DNA from 3 places in the Leptolyngbya subtilissima AS-A7 genome. Region 3 is predicted to be linked to each of the others. Evidence: riboswitches for the same ligand, from Rfam matches in the RefSeq annotation. Region 3 holds a riboswitch; each other region holds the start of a gene.
The links. Region 3 has a riboswitch for cyclic di-AMP ahead of NC979_RS03135 (SLC13 family permease). Riboswitches for the same ligand answer to the same signal wherever they lie in the genome.

Region 1 (5,307 bases), 370 kb from region 3:
ACACTGAGCTAATTACCGTGGCTCCGGCGTCGGCAGCAGCCCCCACCATGCTGCTCTCAATCAACGGTACGTCGTTGAGAATGTCTGACGAGCAGCCAAAGAACTCAACCAAAATATGTCGTCCGAGCGAATTCATGCGCCCTTTCCCCCTTAGAGTTGGCCCAAAACAAAGATCGACTACTGTATCACTGTTTCAGAGTCTATTTCCCCAGGGCAGTGCGAGGCGCTGCCTTAGGGATCTTGTAATGGTGTAGACCCCCAAGGGCGTTTTTGCCTGTCGGGCAGATCACAAGTTGTTGGGGAGCAATCGCGCTCCAAAAGATAAGGCCTACCGTCTCAAGGCCTTCCTTCGCGCCACCCGTACTCTCAGCCCTGTAGACTGCAAAGAATTGTGGGGACTGACTCTAACCCCGGCCCAACCAAGAGGCTAGGCCACCTATTCCCCTACACCTCCTGCTGCAACTCATCCAGCGTTGCCAGCACCTCTTGGCTGTGAATCACTGGCTGCACCCCTAAAAAGCGAGCCCGCATCGTGCCGTCGGGGCCAATGATGTAGGTGTGCCGCAGCGACATTGCTCCTAGCCATGAGCCGTAGGCTTTACTCACCGTTCCTTTTGGGTCAGACAGCAGCGGAAACTCTAACCCCTCCGAATCGCAAAACTCGGCGTGGGACTCAACACTATCGGCACTAACGCCAATCACCTGAGCATTGCGGGCTTTGTATTCAGCAATGTCGCGCTCAAAGCGCTGGGCCTCAATGGTGCAACCCGAAGTAAAGTCACGGGGGTAAAAATACAGCACTACCCACTGGTCGCGAAAGTCAGCCAACGACATTTCCCCATCGCCAGCATTGGTTGGCAGGGTAAATTCTGGAGCGGGCTCCCCCAGGGATATCTGGGTACCCCCCAGGGCTAAAGCCGGGGCGGGAGATATTACCCAGCTCAGCCAGGCCAGACAAAGACACAACACGGCCTGAAGTAAGCGACGGCGATTCATAAAAATCCAGTCCTGGGGAATAGAAAATTAATGGAAAAAACGGGACCAATCAAGCTCCAAATCATCCGATCGCTAGAGATTTCCGAAAGCTTTTTAACCAAAGTTTACAATATTGCTGTCTTCATCCTATGCCAGCTACCGCTCCCTTCAAGGAACTTTTACGATGCCTCTAACTACTGACCTACAAACCATTACCCTCGGTCCCAATGGCCCCACTGTACCGGCATTGGGGGTAGGTACCTGGGCCTGGGGCGACTCCCTGTTTTGGGATTACGGTAAAGCCTATAGCGACAGCGACCTGCACGCCGCCTTTGAGGCTTGTCTCGACGCTGGCCTGACTCTGTTTGACACTGCTGAAATCTACGGTTTTGGCAAGTCAGAGCGGTTGCTGGGTCAGTTTATGCAGCAGCGTCCTCAGCAGGCTGTGATTGCTACCAAGTACTTCCCGCTGCCCTGGCGATTTTCTCAGCAGTCGGTGGTAGATGCGCTGGCCGCCAGCCTCGATCGCCTTCAGGTGCCCTCGGTAGCGCTCTACCAAGTGCACTCACCGCTGAGCTTTTTGCTTAGCCAAAAAGACCTCATGCAAGCCCTAGCAGCAGAGGTGAAGCAGGGCCGCATTGGTGCCGTCGGAGTGAGCAACTACCCGGCCAGTCAGATGCGCCAGGCCCACGGTTATTTAGCTGAATGGGGCATTCCCCTCGCCGTTAACCAGGTGCAGTACTCGCTGCTCAACCGCAAAATTGAAACCAATGGCGTGATGGAAGCGGCACGGGAACTGGGCATCACTATTCTGGCCTACAGCCCCCTGGCCCAAGGGTTACTCACCGGCAAATACACTCCTGAAACTGACCTCAAACCCGCTGGTGCCAGACGTATCAGTCCTAGCTTTAGCCAGGAGAGCCTAACCAAACTCAAGCCTGTTATTCAGGCACTTCAAACAATCGGCGAAAAGCATGAACGTACCCCTGCCCAAGTGGCCCTCAACTGGCTAGTGGCCCAGGGCAATGTGCTGCCCATCCCAGGCGCTAAAAATGTTCACCAGGCCGCTCAAAACGCTGGGGCATTGGGTTGGCAACTGGCTGTAGATGAAGTCGACCAGCTGGCTCAGCTGACTCAGAACAAGCGCTAGGTCCAAAGGAGGCTAGGCTGCGATTGGGCCAGTGGCCCCAGGGGTATCGCTAGGCCTGACGGGGGGGATAGGCTGCGATCGCGACCTATCCTCTACCACTTCAAAGCCAAAGAATCCTTCTAACGGAAGATGTTCAATCAGAAATAAATGGTTTTCTTAAGAATATTTTTTATCTTGATTTGCGCTTTATTTTGTGTCAGTAAATTCACCCAAAAAATAAAAAACTATTGTTTTATTGCCCAGGTGTATCGCGAGATACAAATAGTCACATAACGCAAGGATTGTGTTGACGGTTTTCATTTTTCCCTTCTACAATTTAGAAGTCGAACAAGTCAGCCTAATCTAGTCGCCTCCAGGGGGCTAGAGCGGGGGAACCAGTAAAGGGGCGTGTTTCCGAGTTCTCAAACCCCCATGAAGGGTAATCGGAAAAGGGTATCTCTCAACCCTAGCCCGTCAGCTAACCTCGTCGGCGTTGAGGGAGACTGAACTATCACCATTTACGCTAATGCGTTGATTGTTTCAGTGTCCTAAGTCGTGTTAACACGGCTTGTTCGCTGTTCATGACTAGGCTCCAGGAGGGTCTCATGCAGCTCAAATCGCGCACCACTGCCCCATCAAGGCAGCCATTTCTGAATGCACCTCAGGTCTCTCCCGAGGCGGCAATCAAGCCCATGATTATGCGTTTAGAGGCGGCCCTAGGTCGTCGCGATCTCGCAAAGAATATTGTTTTATTACTGCGGCCGAAACCGCCTGTTACAGGCCCCAATACAGACGAGCAAACGATCAATTTTGTGGTCGGATACAGTGGCTCAGCCCATAGCCAGGCAGCCCTCGATCTGGCCCTATGCGTAGCTCATCAAACCCGTTTGGCTAAGCCTAACCCTGTGCTAGTGCATGTCGTCTATGTTGTCGATAAAACTCGCCCTAAAACCATTGCCAATGCCGATCGCATTCTGTGGCAGGCTCGCTGCTTGGCCAGTGAATGGCGCGGCTCACTCAACGCCCACCTGCGGGTAGGTCAGGTTGCGACCGAGCTTAGCCAGGTAGCCAAGGAGATCGGGGCTGAAGTGCTACTGGTGGGTTGTCACAACACCAAGCACCGCTTGGTGCAGCAGCTAGATTCTCAGACCCCGTGCTCTGTACTGGGGCTACCCAAGTAAATTGAGCACCTCGTCGACGTAGATCAGCACTAGGCATTGGACCTTCAACCGTGGAGCCGTCCTATTTGGTTAGGGTTCGCTATGCCCCTAAAAACCTATGTTGCTGATCTAGGTGTCATAGCCACGATTTGTTCTTGGGTGATGGTGGGGCGATCGTGTCTACCCCCACTTGAGCAGCTCCATTAGACGTTCTAAGCAACTTCGCCACCTATATTCTTGAGGAAGAAACTGTGAGCTATCAAAAGATTCTGGTGGCCCTCGATCGCACTGCCGCCTCCGATCGCGTTTTTGACTATGCCCTGGGGTTAGCCCAGTCTTCCCAAGGGCAGCTACAACTGGTTCACAGCCTCAATATCAGCTCCCACGACAACCTGGGGAAGCTGATTGATGCTGGAGTAGGCCTGCAAAGCCCTACTAATATGCAGCACGAAGAGGAGGCTGCCCGGCTACAGCGAGCTCAAGAGACTAAACAATGGCTAGAACAGTTGCGCGCTGAGGCTCTAAAACGAGATGTCTCAGCAGATTTTATTTGTGAAATGTCCGAGCCTGGCTCGTTTATCTGTCAGCTCGCTAAAACCTGGGGCGCCGACGTAATTGTGATGGGCAGCAGCGGCAAAAAGGGCTTGAAAAAACTCGTAATGGGCAGCACGAGTGACTATGTGTCAAAGCATGCTTCTTGTCCAACCCTATTGGTGCCCAACGATAGCAGTCAAGAGGTTGAACTTTTCTCTAAAGCCTCTGAACCTGCCTGAGCCGGAGTTTTTTAGCTGCCAATACAACACCTCCAAACAATTAGTATTGGGGAAATAAGACGGATACCTAAATTGGTATAGGTGTTGGGAAGTTGAAACTTTGTAGCTAATAAAAGCTTCAGCTCAAGTTAAGGCTACTTGCCCTACGCGGATCTGCTGGACGGACGTGCTGTTGTTTAAAGCTGGAGATTTACAGCACTAGGGGGTTGCCCCGGTTAGTAAACGTCACAGCCTCAATTCGCCAATCGGGCTGATTGATCAGGGTTTCTCGTAGGCTGCCCAGCAGGGCCTTTTGCTCACATACCGACAGCGATTGCAGCACTCGGCGCGAGTCGCGGGCCACTCGCAGGTCGATGGTAACGGTGTTGGTTTCTGGGTTAAAGCTGGTGCGGTAGCCCGAGAGGGTCAGCTCTGGAGTTACCTGCTCGGCCATGATTAGGGCAACGGTGTTCTCCATGCTCTGCTGGCGGGGTACCTGAATGGGCTCAGTTTGGTAGCCTTCGCAGCGATCGTCGAGGGTGTAGAGGTCCACGGCGACTGGGTCGGCAGGCACGACTAGCCGTCGGGCCTTGGCCTGCATCAGGCGATTGGCAGCGACAAGCTCATTGGTGGGGTCAGGCAAGGTTACCATGGGGCCTGAGCTTTCCTTGCCCAGTGGTTCGCTGGGGCTAGGGCTGGCAGTCGATTGGGTAGGGGTTGACGCGGCTATTCCTGACTCGGCCTCATTCTCCACGCACCCCCCCAGCAGAGCCAGCAGCGCTAGAGAAATCATCCCGAAGATCATCCTTGAGGCCCCGGGCCGGGTATGGTGGGGACGGTATTGAACGGGGTTGGGACAACGGACCATGGCAAGTGCTTCCTGGAATCGACGACACGTGCTGTCGCTGGCTGATTTTACGGCGGCGGAGTTTGAAACGGTGATGGAAACGGCGGTGAGCTTTTGGCAGGTGCTGTCGCGTCGCACCCGTAAGGTGCCCGCCCTGCAGGGGTTGGTGGTTACCAACATGTTTTTTGAACCCTCCACTCGCACCCGCAGCAGCTTTGAGCTAGCCGCCAAGCGCCTGTCGGCAGATGTGCTCAACTTTGCCCCCGGTACCTCGTCGCTCACCAAGGGTGAAACCATTCTAGATACCGCCAAGACCTACCTGGCTATGGGCACCAACTTAATGGTGATTCGTCACCAGGAGGCGGGGGTGCCAGGGGCGATCGCCGCCGAAATGGACCGGCTAAACACTGGTGTCGGCGTGCTCAACGGCGGCGACGGGCTCCA
Region 2 (5,307 bases), 270 kb from region 3:
GGGACGATTACCTCAGGGCTGTTTTACCAGTGGTTTGGGCTAGTGGGGTGCCTGTGGGTGTCGAGCTTGTTTGTGCTGGCGGCGGCACTGATTACGGCGCAGCTGCCCGAGCCAAACCCTGCTGATTCGACCATGGTGGTAGGCTAGTGAGCAAATGTTGGCGTTGGTTGACCATTCAAAGATTTGTAATAGAAAGTAAGACCCGGAACATTGCTCTCTAAACTGTAGTTATAGCTACAGTTTTTGAAGGAAAGTTATGGATAAGCAATCGTCTAGCCAGCGTCGCCAGGTGATTGGAGAGCTGCGTCACCAACTGCGATTCGCCAGTGTGGAAGAGCGCGATCGCATTCGCCAAGAGTTGAACTTTTGGGAGCAGCGGGGCCGCTAACTCGCTGACAGCAGGGGCAGCAGTAGGGTGACGAAAAAGTACACCAGTGCGCCTGTAAACACATAGCTATCGGTGCGGTCTAAAATGCCGCCGTGGCCGGGGATGAGAGCACCAGAGTCTTTGACCCCGGCATCTCTTTTCATCAGCGATTCGGTGAGGTCACCCAGCAGGCTGGATGTGCCCACCATTAGGCCGAGGGCAGCTCCAGTGGCAGGCCAGAGAGGCCATTGCAACCAGTGACTGCCAATCAATGCCACTACCATGCTGCCCAGCATGCCGAAGACCGCCCCTTCAACCGTCTTCTTGGGGCTGATGTTAGACAGCGGGGTGCGGCCAATAATTCTTCCAGCGGTGTAGGCCCCAATATCTGAAGCCCAAATGCAGGCAAAAGCTAGCAGAGTGATGACAAGACCGTAGGGTAAGCTATCGAGGGCAGGGGGCCAGGTTGCGGGCCAGAAGCCGCCCAGGGGCAGGGTGGTGGCGGTGTCGCCCAAGTCGCGCAGGCGCACCCAAAAGCTGGGTAGATAGCCGCCGTAGAACAGGCCTAGAATAGACGCTGCCACATCGGCAATGGTGGCCACCTGGGGTTGGAACAGCAGATAAAAGCAGATAAACGTACCGCTCAGCGGCAGCAGAGCGTCGGCTAAGGGCGGCGACAGGTGGGCAGTAATCAGCAGCAGCTGGCTTACCACTAGGGTAGTTTTGGCCGCCGGCAAGATGCCTTTGGCTTTTACCAGGGCAAAAATTTCAAGCTGCCCCAAGAAAATCAGCACCCCAAAGCCTAGGGTGAAGTACCAGCCCCCCAGCAAAATCATGACCAAGGCGACCGCGATCGCCACTATTCCGCTAATGATTCGAGGCCAGAGCATAGGTGGAAGTGCAGAGGGGGTTAAACAGAGCGTTGCCCCTAGTTATGAGGCAGCAACTGTCATGCAGCTTATTACACTGTGCCACATTCCCCTAGAGTCCCCGCCAGGAAACCAAGACAGGAGGCTAGCGGTAAGAGCAGGCCAAAGGTGTACCCGCCCGGTTGAACCTGTCTTTAGCCAGTAGAGGTGGCGAGCTGGGGATAGCCTGCTTCTACTAAGGCGCGATCGCGAATACGGCAAGAGTCACACCGCCCACAGGGCTCCGCACCACCCTGGTAGCACGACCAGGTTTGCTCGATCGGCACTCCCAGAGCCACCGCTCGACGCACAATATCTGCTTTAGAATCCACCACCAAAGGCGCAACCAGTTTGGGGGCATGACCTTCTAGCCCCGCCTTTGAGGAGAGCTGAGCTAACTGCTGAAAGGCGGCCAGATATTCAGGCCGACAGTCGGGGTAGCCAGAATAATCCACCGCGTTGATGCCCAGGTAGATCGCCTCGGCCCCCTTGGCTTCGGCCAAGGCCAAAGCCAGGGCAATAAACACCGTGTTGCGCCCCGGTACGTAGGTGGAGGGAATGCCCGCGTCAAGGCCTTCCTGGAGCAGCGGCTGGGCTAGGTCAGTGAGAGAAGACGCGCCCCACTGGGCCAGGTCGACATCAATGAAGTGGTGGTCTGCGATCGCAAAATGCTTCGCCACAGCCTTCGCCGCCTCTAGCTCGCGCTGGTGCCGCTGGCCGTAGTTAAACGACAGCGCCACCAGGTCATAGCCATCGGCGATCGCCTGGGCAGCGGCCGTAGCCGAATCGAGACCACCCGAGAGCAGCACAATGGCTTTAGAAGTAACGCTTGACTGAGCCATAGGGCAAATGAAGACCGGAGCGACTAGGTACCCATTTGTACGGTAGCTAGAATAGCCCAACGCTGCTCAAAAACCTATGGATTTTGGGTTTCTAGTACCGACAGATGACTGCGTTCTGCTGGAATCTTTGTCCCTTCAATCAATAGGTAATTACTCATGTTAAGTGCATTAAAGTCTGTGCTTCTTTAAGCAATAAGTCATTACTTATAGCAAATGTTTGGCGCTGACGAATCATTATTGTTAACAAAATAAGTCATGAGCTAATTTCCATTGCACCTTTAAATAGGGAGAAGTCAAGCTATTGAGAGAAAACAGCTCTTTACCTAGGATAGATACATTGAGTGCTGCTAAGTTTCTAGTTGACAGGCTCAGATTCTTACGCTTAAACTCAGTAAATCGAACAAGTCAGCCTAGTCTGCTAACCCTGTGTCTTTAGGTTTTTGCCTTTAAGTGTCTGGGTATGCAAGAGCGGGGGAACCAGTAAAGGGGCGTATTTCCGAGTTCTTAATACCCAAATTGAGGGTAATCGGAAGAGGACATCTCTCAGTCCTAGCCCGTCAGCTAACCTCGTCGGCATTGAGGGGAGATTGAATCGTCAGCATTTTTACTAATGTTTGGCTGTTTCAGTGTCCTAAGTCGTGTTAACACGGCTTGTTCGCTGTCCATGATTAGCCTCTAGGAGTGTTTCATGCAGCCCAAGTTGCGCACCCGTGCGGCTGCCCGTTCGGGGCAGACCAAGTCTGTCAAGCCGCCATTTCGCTTTCCGTTGGAAAGGATTGTCTTACCGGCGATCGCGTTTCTCGTCGTGCTGCTGGTTTGGTGGGTGGTCGCCACATTTTTCACCACGCTGATGCCTACTCCTGGGCAAGCGTTTATGGCCAACCTCGACTACATCTTTAATCCCTTTTTCCGGCGCGGGCCGGGCAATTTGGGCATTGGTTGGCTGCTGCTGGCCAGTTTGCGGCGGGTGCTGCTGGGGTTTTTGTTAGGCACGCTAGTGGCCATTCCAGTCGGCTTTTGGATTGGTCTATCGCCCCGCGCCATGATGGCCATCAACCCCATCGTGCAGCTGTTTCGCCCGGTGTCTCCGGTGGCCTGGTTGCCCATTGCCCTATCAATCTTTAACCTGGCCAATCCATCGGCTATTTTCGTAATTTTTATCACTTCCCTGTGGCCAACGGTGATCAACACCGCCCTGGGTGTGGCCAGCGTTCCTAAAGATTATTTAGACGTGGCGCAGGTGCTAGAAATGCCCCGCTGGCGGCAGATGACTAAGATTATTTGGCCAGCCAGCCTACCTTATATTTTCACGGGTTTGCGGCTGAGCTTGGGGATCGCCTGGCTGGTAATTGTGGCAGTTGAAATGCTCACTGGCGGCATTGGTATTGGCTTCTTTATTTGGGATGAATGGAACCGGCTCAGCCTTAGCTCGGTATTTTTGGCGGTGGTTGTTATTGGTCTCACCGGCCTAGTGTTGGACTACGGCATCACTCTGCTCGAGCGCTGGGCAACCCACCGTCCTGCCAAAGCTATGTAGCCTTCAAGCTAACTGGCAAAACCTCTCAGTTCACTGCTGAGCAAGTTCTTTAAAAAGCAGGTTTTGAGTAGGCAGCCAAACGCGGCTGGTCAGTCCAATCCCTTCTGACACTTCACAGACAACAAGGATTAAAGCCATGACGATGATCAACCGGCGATCGCTCTTGCAAGGGGCGGCTGGGTTTACGGCGGGGCTAGCGGCTTCGGCCTGTAGTCAGGCGCTGCGATCGAGCAGTCCATCACCTAGCGGCGGGGCGGCTCAGGCCGCCAACGTTGAGCAGGTGGTTGACCCGGCCAGTTTAGAGCGGTCCCACATTAAGGTGGGCTATGTGCCCGTTAATGACTGCGCTCCGTTTGCGATCGCCCAGGCCAAGGGCTTTTTTCACAAATACGGGCTGACGGTTGCCCTCAACCGCGAGGCCAGCTGGGGCACCTCCCGCGATGCCGTCATCTTTGGGCGGCTTGACGCATCCCCGGTAGTCTCTGGGGCCGTCACCAATGCTCGCGTTGGAGCCGAGGGTGCTCCCCAGGCTCCCATGTGTGCGGCCCTGACCATTCACCGACACGGCAACGCCATGACCATGAACCGCGCCATGTGGGATTATGGCCTGCGCCCCTGGCGGGAATATAATGGCGATCTGGAGGCCTTTGGTCGCGATTTTCGGGGCTATTTTGACAGCATACCCACATCTCAAAAGGTCTGGGCCGCGGTGCTTAGTTCAGCTATCTACGAATACTTCATTCGCTACATCTCAGCAGCGGCAGGGGTTGACCCGGTAGAAACGTTCCGCATCATTATCAGTCCGCCGCCGCAGATGGTCTCCAATATTCGCATTGGGGCCATGCAGGCTTACATGGTAGCCGAGCCGTGGAATACTCGCGCCATCACCGGCAACGAGGATGTCGGCTTTACCTTTGCCCACGGCAAAGAGGTGTGGCAGGGGCACCCCGACCGGGTGCTGGCGGTGATGGAAGATTTCATCAACGAAAATCCTAAAACCTACCGCTCCCTCGTCAAGGCGATGATCGAGGCCTGCCGCTACTGCGACGACCCGGCCAATCGCACCGAAGTCGCAGAGATTATCTCGGCTCGATCATTTACTGGGGCAAAGCCTAAATTTACGGAACCTGCCTTGGTGGGTAACTACAACTACGGCGGTTTTGATGGCAAAGATCGCACTTTTCAAATGCCAGATAGCACCGTCTTCTTTAAAATGCCCGAGAACCTGCCTCATCCAGCTGGCGACCATTCCACCTTTATGTGGCAGTCCCAGTCAATCTGGCTGATGACCCAGGCCACCCGCTGGGGGCAAATCGAGGAGTTTCCAGCCGATGCGGAAGCCAAAGCTAAGCAGGCCTGGCGCACCGATTTATATCGAGATATCGCCGGGGAAATGGGCATTGAGTGCCCAGCAGATGACTACAAGGTAGAACCTGGGGAGCTATTCATCGACGGTCTTGCTTATGACCCCAGCGACCCAGTGGGCTATTTAAACGGGTTTGAGATTCGCGCTAACCGTCCCCAGCGGATCTATATGGGGTGAGAGATGGCTGGTTGAAGGGCTGACATGTCAAGATCTTTAAACCGGCCCCCTACGCTAAGCCCGCTGCCCCGCAAACAGTCTTCCTTGCTCTAGATGCAATATTCAGGAGA
Region 3 (5,307 bases):
CAACGGCTCCGCCATTATCGGCACTGCCCTAGAACCCCTCCTCATGGCTGCCGCCGCCTTGGTCGTGGGCATTGCCACCACCACTCACTACTGGCCCTTTCAGCTTTTGGGCCTGGGCATCGTCCTCGCCACCCTTTCCCCCCGCTGGCTCAACCCTCTAGTCACTCGCCTCAGCTGCTCTAAAACTGCCCACCAACCTACCGAAGATTCGGTGTTGCTGAATCGAGGCATGAACCGGCAAAACCTCCAGACTCTGCATGGCCCCCTAAATCCCCCAATTCTGGGGGACTTTGAGACTCTGCCTCCCCCCAAAATTGGGGGGCCGGAGGGGCAAATCATGCCTGCGTTAAGCAACGCAGAATCTTCTCCCCCATCTTCCCCCACTCCCGGCCTTCGCCACTACCCTTTCAAGCCCCTACTCGGCCAGCTCGGCTACGTAGCCCTGCGCGGCCTTGGCTTTTGCCTGGTGCTTAGCGCCGTGACACCGCTAGCGGCGAGCGACTGGCCCAGCACCATCAGCGCCTTTAGTTTGGCCTGGCTGGGTGGGCTAGTGGTGCCGGGCGCACCGGGAGGGCTGGGCGTGTTTGAGGCGATCGCCCTCAGTCTGCTCCAGGGACAGTTCTCTGCTGCCGTAGTGCTCAGTGCTGTGGTGCTATACCGGGTGGTCAGCACCCTGGCCGAAGCTCTGGGCGCGGCCTTGGCCACTTTAGATCAGAGGCTTTCCAGTACACTCAAATAAATTGTTGTACTCCAAACGGCATGGATTGCGGTCTTTGCCGACCTCACCCGTTGTGCCGAAGCTGCTATGCCATCTATCCATTCCCCCTCAGTTTCTGCACTGCCGGCCCTCGTGGCCCCCGTCGACATTTCGGTGGTGGTGCCGGTGTACAACGAGTACGAGAGCTTACCCGCCTTAGTGGCGGCGATCGCCGGGGCGCTTGATGGGCTGGGCTACAGCTACGAAATTTTGGGGGTAGACGATGGCTCCACCGACGGATCGAGCGATCGCCTACGAGAGCTAGCCCAGCAATATCCCCAGCTGCGCGCCGTGATCTTACGCCGCAACTACGGCCAAACCGCCGCCATGGCCGCCGGGTTTGACCATTCCCGGGGTCAAATCGTCATCACCATGGATGGCGATCTGCAAAACGACCCCGCCGACATTCCCCGTCTGCTCGATCGCCTCAACGAGGGCTACGACCTAGTCAGCGGCTGGCGCAAAAACCGCCAAGACAACACCTTCACCCGGCTAATTCCCTCCAAAATTGCCAACTGGTTGATTGCCGGTGTCACAGGGGTTGAGCTGCACGACTATGGCTGCTCCCTCAAAGCCTACCGGGCCGAGGTGATCCGTGACCTCAACCTCTATGGCGAACTGCACCGCTTTTTGCCTGCCCTGGCCTTTATCGAAGGGGCTCGCATTACCGAGATGCCCGTCACCCACCACGCCCGCCGCTTTGGCACCAGCAAATATGGTCTGGGCCGCACCCTGCGTGTGGTAATGGACATGCTTACCGTCTACTTTATGAAGAAGTTTCTTACCCGGCCCATGCATGTCTTTGGCAGCCTGGGGCTAGCGTCGATGGCGTTGGGCGTTGCCTTGGGAATTTATCTCACCCTGGTGAAGATTTTGGCTGGTCAGGATATTGGCGATCGCCCCTTGCTGGTGCTGGTCGTCGTGCTGGTGCTGGCGGGCATTCAGCTGTTTAGCTTTGGCCTGCTGGCCGAACTGCTCATGCGCACCTACCACGAATCGCAGCAGCGCCCCATCTACCGGGTGCGTGAGGTGGTCAGCAATGCTTCATCCCCAGGGTTGGCCCTTCCTGTTAACCCCGGAACCAGCGGCCCCTAGGCCTTACAGATTGTTGATTTCGGGCAGATGTGCCAAATTCGCAGTCAATTCAATGGTTACGCGGCCTAAGTCAGCGCTCGTTGAGAGCGATCTGATGCGGAGGAACCAACTTTTGGGGTTATCTCAGGGCGAAACGCATCGCCAGAGAAGGGGCTCTCTCACCTCTCGCCCGTCAGCTAACTCCGTCGGCCTTGGGAGAGAACATCTGGAAGCTTTTTCTAACGCTATCCATAGTTCTCCTAGGATAGTTAACACCCTCGATAAAGGTTTTGTCTAAGGGTTTCGTTTAGCACCACAACAGGAGACAGGCTATGGAAACCTGGTCTGAGATCACCGCATCGGTGGTCTTTTTTGGGGTATTGGCCCTAATCGCCACCGAGCACATGCACCTCACCGTTGCGGCTCTCTTGGGCGCAATGCTGCTGATATTTTTTCATGTGCTGACTCTTGAGCAAGCCATTGGCTACATCGGCAACAGCCACGCCACCCTGGCGCTGTTTTTTGGGGTGATGGTGATGGTGCGGGCTTTTGAACCCACCAAGATTTTTGAATATTTAGCTACCCAAATGGTGATTATGGCCCGTGGGGAGGGCAAGCGGCTGCTGCTGGGCATTGTGGCTATTACCACCCCGGTCTGCGCCATGCTGCCCAACGCCACTACCGTCATGCTGCTGGCGCCGCTGATTCCGCCTATGGCGGCAGAGCTCAACATCAACTTCGTGCCCCTGCTGATCTTGATGGTGTTTGTGGCCAACAGCGCCGGTCTGCTCACCCTGGTGGGCGACCCGGCCACCTTCATTGTGGGCGACGCGATCAACATGAGCTTTTTGGAATATCTCACCAAGCTCAGTCTGGGGGGCGTAGTGGCGATCGCCACTATCGTCTTCATGCTGCCCATCCTCTTTCCCAACACCTGGAATAAAAAGCTGGATGACCTCGACCACCTACCTCATCCGGTCATCAACCATCCCCGGATGCTGGCCCTGGGTGGCCTGATTGTGGCCCTGGTACTAGGGCTATTTGTGGTAGGCGAAAGCCTGCCAGTGCCAGTCTCTCCCCCTGCGATCGCCCTACTGGGGGCCGCTCTCTGCCTGCTGCTCACCCACCACAGCGGCATCGACACCGTGCACAACATTCTGCGCGATGTCGACTGGAGCACGCTGATCTTCTTCATGAGCGTCTTTGTGCTGATTGGCGGCCTGCAAGAAACCGGGGTGATCAGCTCGGCCTCAGGGCTGCTGGGGATCGTAATTGGCAAGAACATTGCCCTAGGCTCGATGCTGCTGTTGTTTGTCACCGGCATTCTCTCCAGCCTGATTCCCAACATTCCCCTGGTGGTGGCGATGGTGCCCTTGCTGAAGGAATACTTGGTCAACGTCAATTTGGCCGGGCCGGAGCTGCTGTCGCCCGACTTCGCCGGACAGATCTCGCCCGAGATTTTGCCTCTGTTTGCGGCCATGATGTTTGGCGCTACCCTGGGCGGCAACGGCACCCTGGTCGGCGCATCGTCAAACATTGTGGCGGCGGGGATTGCTGAACAGCACGGCAAGCCGATTTCGTTTCGACAGTTTCTGAACTACGGCCTGCCGATCATGGCGCTACAGTTGATTACTATCAGCGCCTACGTGGGCATTCGATTCCTGCTGTAGGTGGCTCGACCCAGAGCAATTCTATCTGTGGGCTAGAGCCGAGCCGAGTGATCGTTTACAGGCAGCTAACTGTATTAAGGGTGCGTTACTCCGCTATGTGATGCACTCTTACTTTTGCAGCTTTAAGAAGTATCAAATGGTAGAACTCTATCGAGAAAATTTATCTGTGCTCAGAACAAAAGCCTCTCCTTATGAAGGTGTGAATTATCTACAGGAGAGTCAATTTAGCCCTAGCAGCTAACAGTTATTCTAAGATCCTGTCGAGGGGTAGATGCTTTTAGGGCGATCGCACAACCCTTATCAGCGATCGCCGTTTTTTGGTAAGCGAATGATTTTTTTATGGTTTTTGGTCTAAATGTAGATCTATCAAATTTAGGGGGATCATCTCTTCCTTGCGAGCGACTTCACTTTATAAAATTATCCTTAGGTTGGATTGAGAGCTTGTGAAGCTTAGAGTTTAATCTCTCGCTTTTTCGATCTGTCTTTCTAGGCTCAAACCTTCTCAGCTTAGAAAGAACCATCAAAAAAGTAAGAGGCGCAGAATTCTGGGTCACAAGCCAAGATTCTTTTGCCGTCAAAAAGCCATCGCGAATCTTGTACAAGATCCAAACTTGAGGTCCGTCATGAAAAGACTATCCATAGGAACGATTTCAGCACTCTTTCTAGCAGGGGCAGTTGCGCCTGCTGTTTTGGCCGATACCCACGGGACCTTGCAGTCTCAAACCCCCAGTCAGGGCCAAACTCCTGGGCAAATGCAAACTCCTCGCCAGGGTCAAAATCCTGGGCAGGCTCCCACCCAAGCGCCTGAGCGGGTACCTGGGCAAAGTCCAGAAGCTTACCCCAATGAAACTCCGGGTAACCAAGTTCCTAGACAAACTCAAACCCCTCGCCAGGGCCAGAATCCTGGGCAGATGCAAACTCCTCGCCAGGGCCAAACTCCTGGACAAATGCAAACTCCTCGTCAGGGCCAAAATCCTGGACAGGCTCCTACCCAAGCGCCTGAGCGGGTACCTGGGCAAAGTCCAGAAGCTTACCCCAATGAAACTCCGGGCAACCAAGTCCCCAGACAGTCTCCGAACTCTGGGCAGGGCCAAAATCCTGGACAAATGCAAACTCCTCGTCAGGGCCAAAATCCTGGACAGGCTCCTACCCAAGCGCCTGAGCGAGTACCTGGGCAGAGTCCGGAAGCTTACCCCAACGAAACTCCGGGCAACCAAGTCCCCAGACAATCGCCGAATTCTGGGCAGATGCGGACTCCTGGGCAAACCTCTGCGCCCAGCGCTGAGTTTGACAGCATGGGCACCGGCATGGGCGCATCTCTCTCCAGCGATCTCGTGAGCCCGTTCCAACTGGCTTACATGGCCGTTAGGGGCGAGCTAGACGCCGGCAGCGATGAAGGCTACTCGGTTTATAAAGCGCGCCACGGCACTGCCGAGGGTCAAAACATCGTTGAAGCTGCTATCAACCAGGGCTACATCAGCAGTGACCTCATGGATGACCAGGGCTACATCAATAGCGTCAACCAAGTCCTGAGAATGCAAGCTGAGACTTGGAGAGACTAACGCTCTCCAGTTAGCAGAGCTCTAGGGCCAACCTGTTACTCACATAGGACTCCCGTGCCGGTTCGATCGCGATCGACCAGCACGGGAGTCCTGTTTCTAAAGGGGTTAGAAGTCCTCTGGCAAAAATGTCTAGAAGCAGCGGCTGTGTCAGCGATCGCTCAAAAAGTTTAGGGCTAAGTCGTAGCGATTCCGACTTTGTGCCGGTAGAATAGTTAGAACCGATACATTTGCCTGATCTGCTCCG

Region 1: linked by a shared signal. The riboswitch ahead of NC979_RS01520 (universal stress protein) and the one ahead of NC979_RS03135 (SLC13 family permease) in region 3 are both predicted to bind cyclic di-AMP.
Region 2: linked by a shared signal. The riboswitch ahead of ntrB (nitrate ABC transporter permease) and the one ahead of NC979_RS03135 (SLC13 family permease) in region 3 are both predicted to bind cyclic di-AMP.

The regions. Positions count from the first base shown of each region.
Region 1 covers NZ_JAMPKY010000001.1:312,733-318,039, forward strand. Annotated here, with positions in the region: gene speE (polyamine aminopropyltransferase) at 1-136, opposite strand, end outside; gene NC979_RS01510 (peroxiredoxin) at 445-996, opposite strand; gene NC979_RS01515 (aldo/keto reductase) at 1,160-2,125, shown strand; cyclic di-AMP (ydaO/yuaA leader) riboswitch at 2,450-2,611, shown strand; gene NC979_RS01520 (universal stress protein) at 2,710-3,285, shown strand; gene NC979_RS01525 (universal stress protein) at 3,516-4,037, shown strand; gene NC979_RS01530 (hypothetical protein) at 4,228-4,884, opposite strand; gene NC979_RS01535 (aspartate carbamoyltransferase catalytic subunit) at 4,883-5,307, shown strand, end outside.
Region 2 covers NZ_JAMPKY010000001.1:956,601-961,907, reverse strand. Annotated here, with positions in the region: gene arsJ (organoarsenical effux MFS transporter ArsJ) at 1-147, shown strand, start outside; gene NC979_RS04345 (hypothetical protein) at 257-388, shown strand; gene NC979_RS04340 (phosphatidate cytidylyltransferase) at 385-1,257, opposite strand; gene queC (7-cyano-7-deazaguanine synthase QueC) at 1,431-2,117, opposite strand; cyclic di-AMP (ydaO/yuaA leader) riboswitch at 2,549-2,708, shown strand; gene ntrB (nitrate ABC transporter permease) at 2,806-3,654, shown strand; gene NC979_RS04325 (ABC transporter substrate-binding protein) at 3,791-5,197, shown strand.
Region 3 covers NZ_JAMPKY010000001.1:684,210-689,516, forward strand. Annotated here, with positions in the region: gene NC979_RS03125 (putative bifunctional lysylphosphatidylglycerol flippase/synthetase) at 1-739, shown strand, start outside; gene NC979_RS03130 (glycosyltransferase family 2 protein) at 806-1,852, shown strand; cyclic di-AMP (ydaO/yuaA leader) riboswitch at 1,905-2,057, shown strand; gene NC979_RS03135 (SLC13 family permease) at 2,164-3,501, shown strand; gene NC979_RS03140 (hypothetical protein) at 4,125-5,063, shown strand.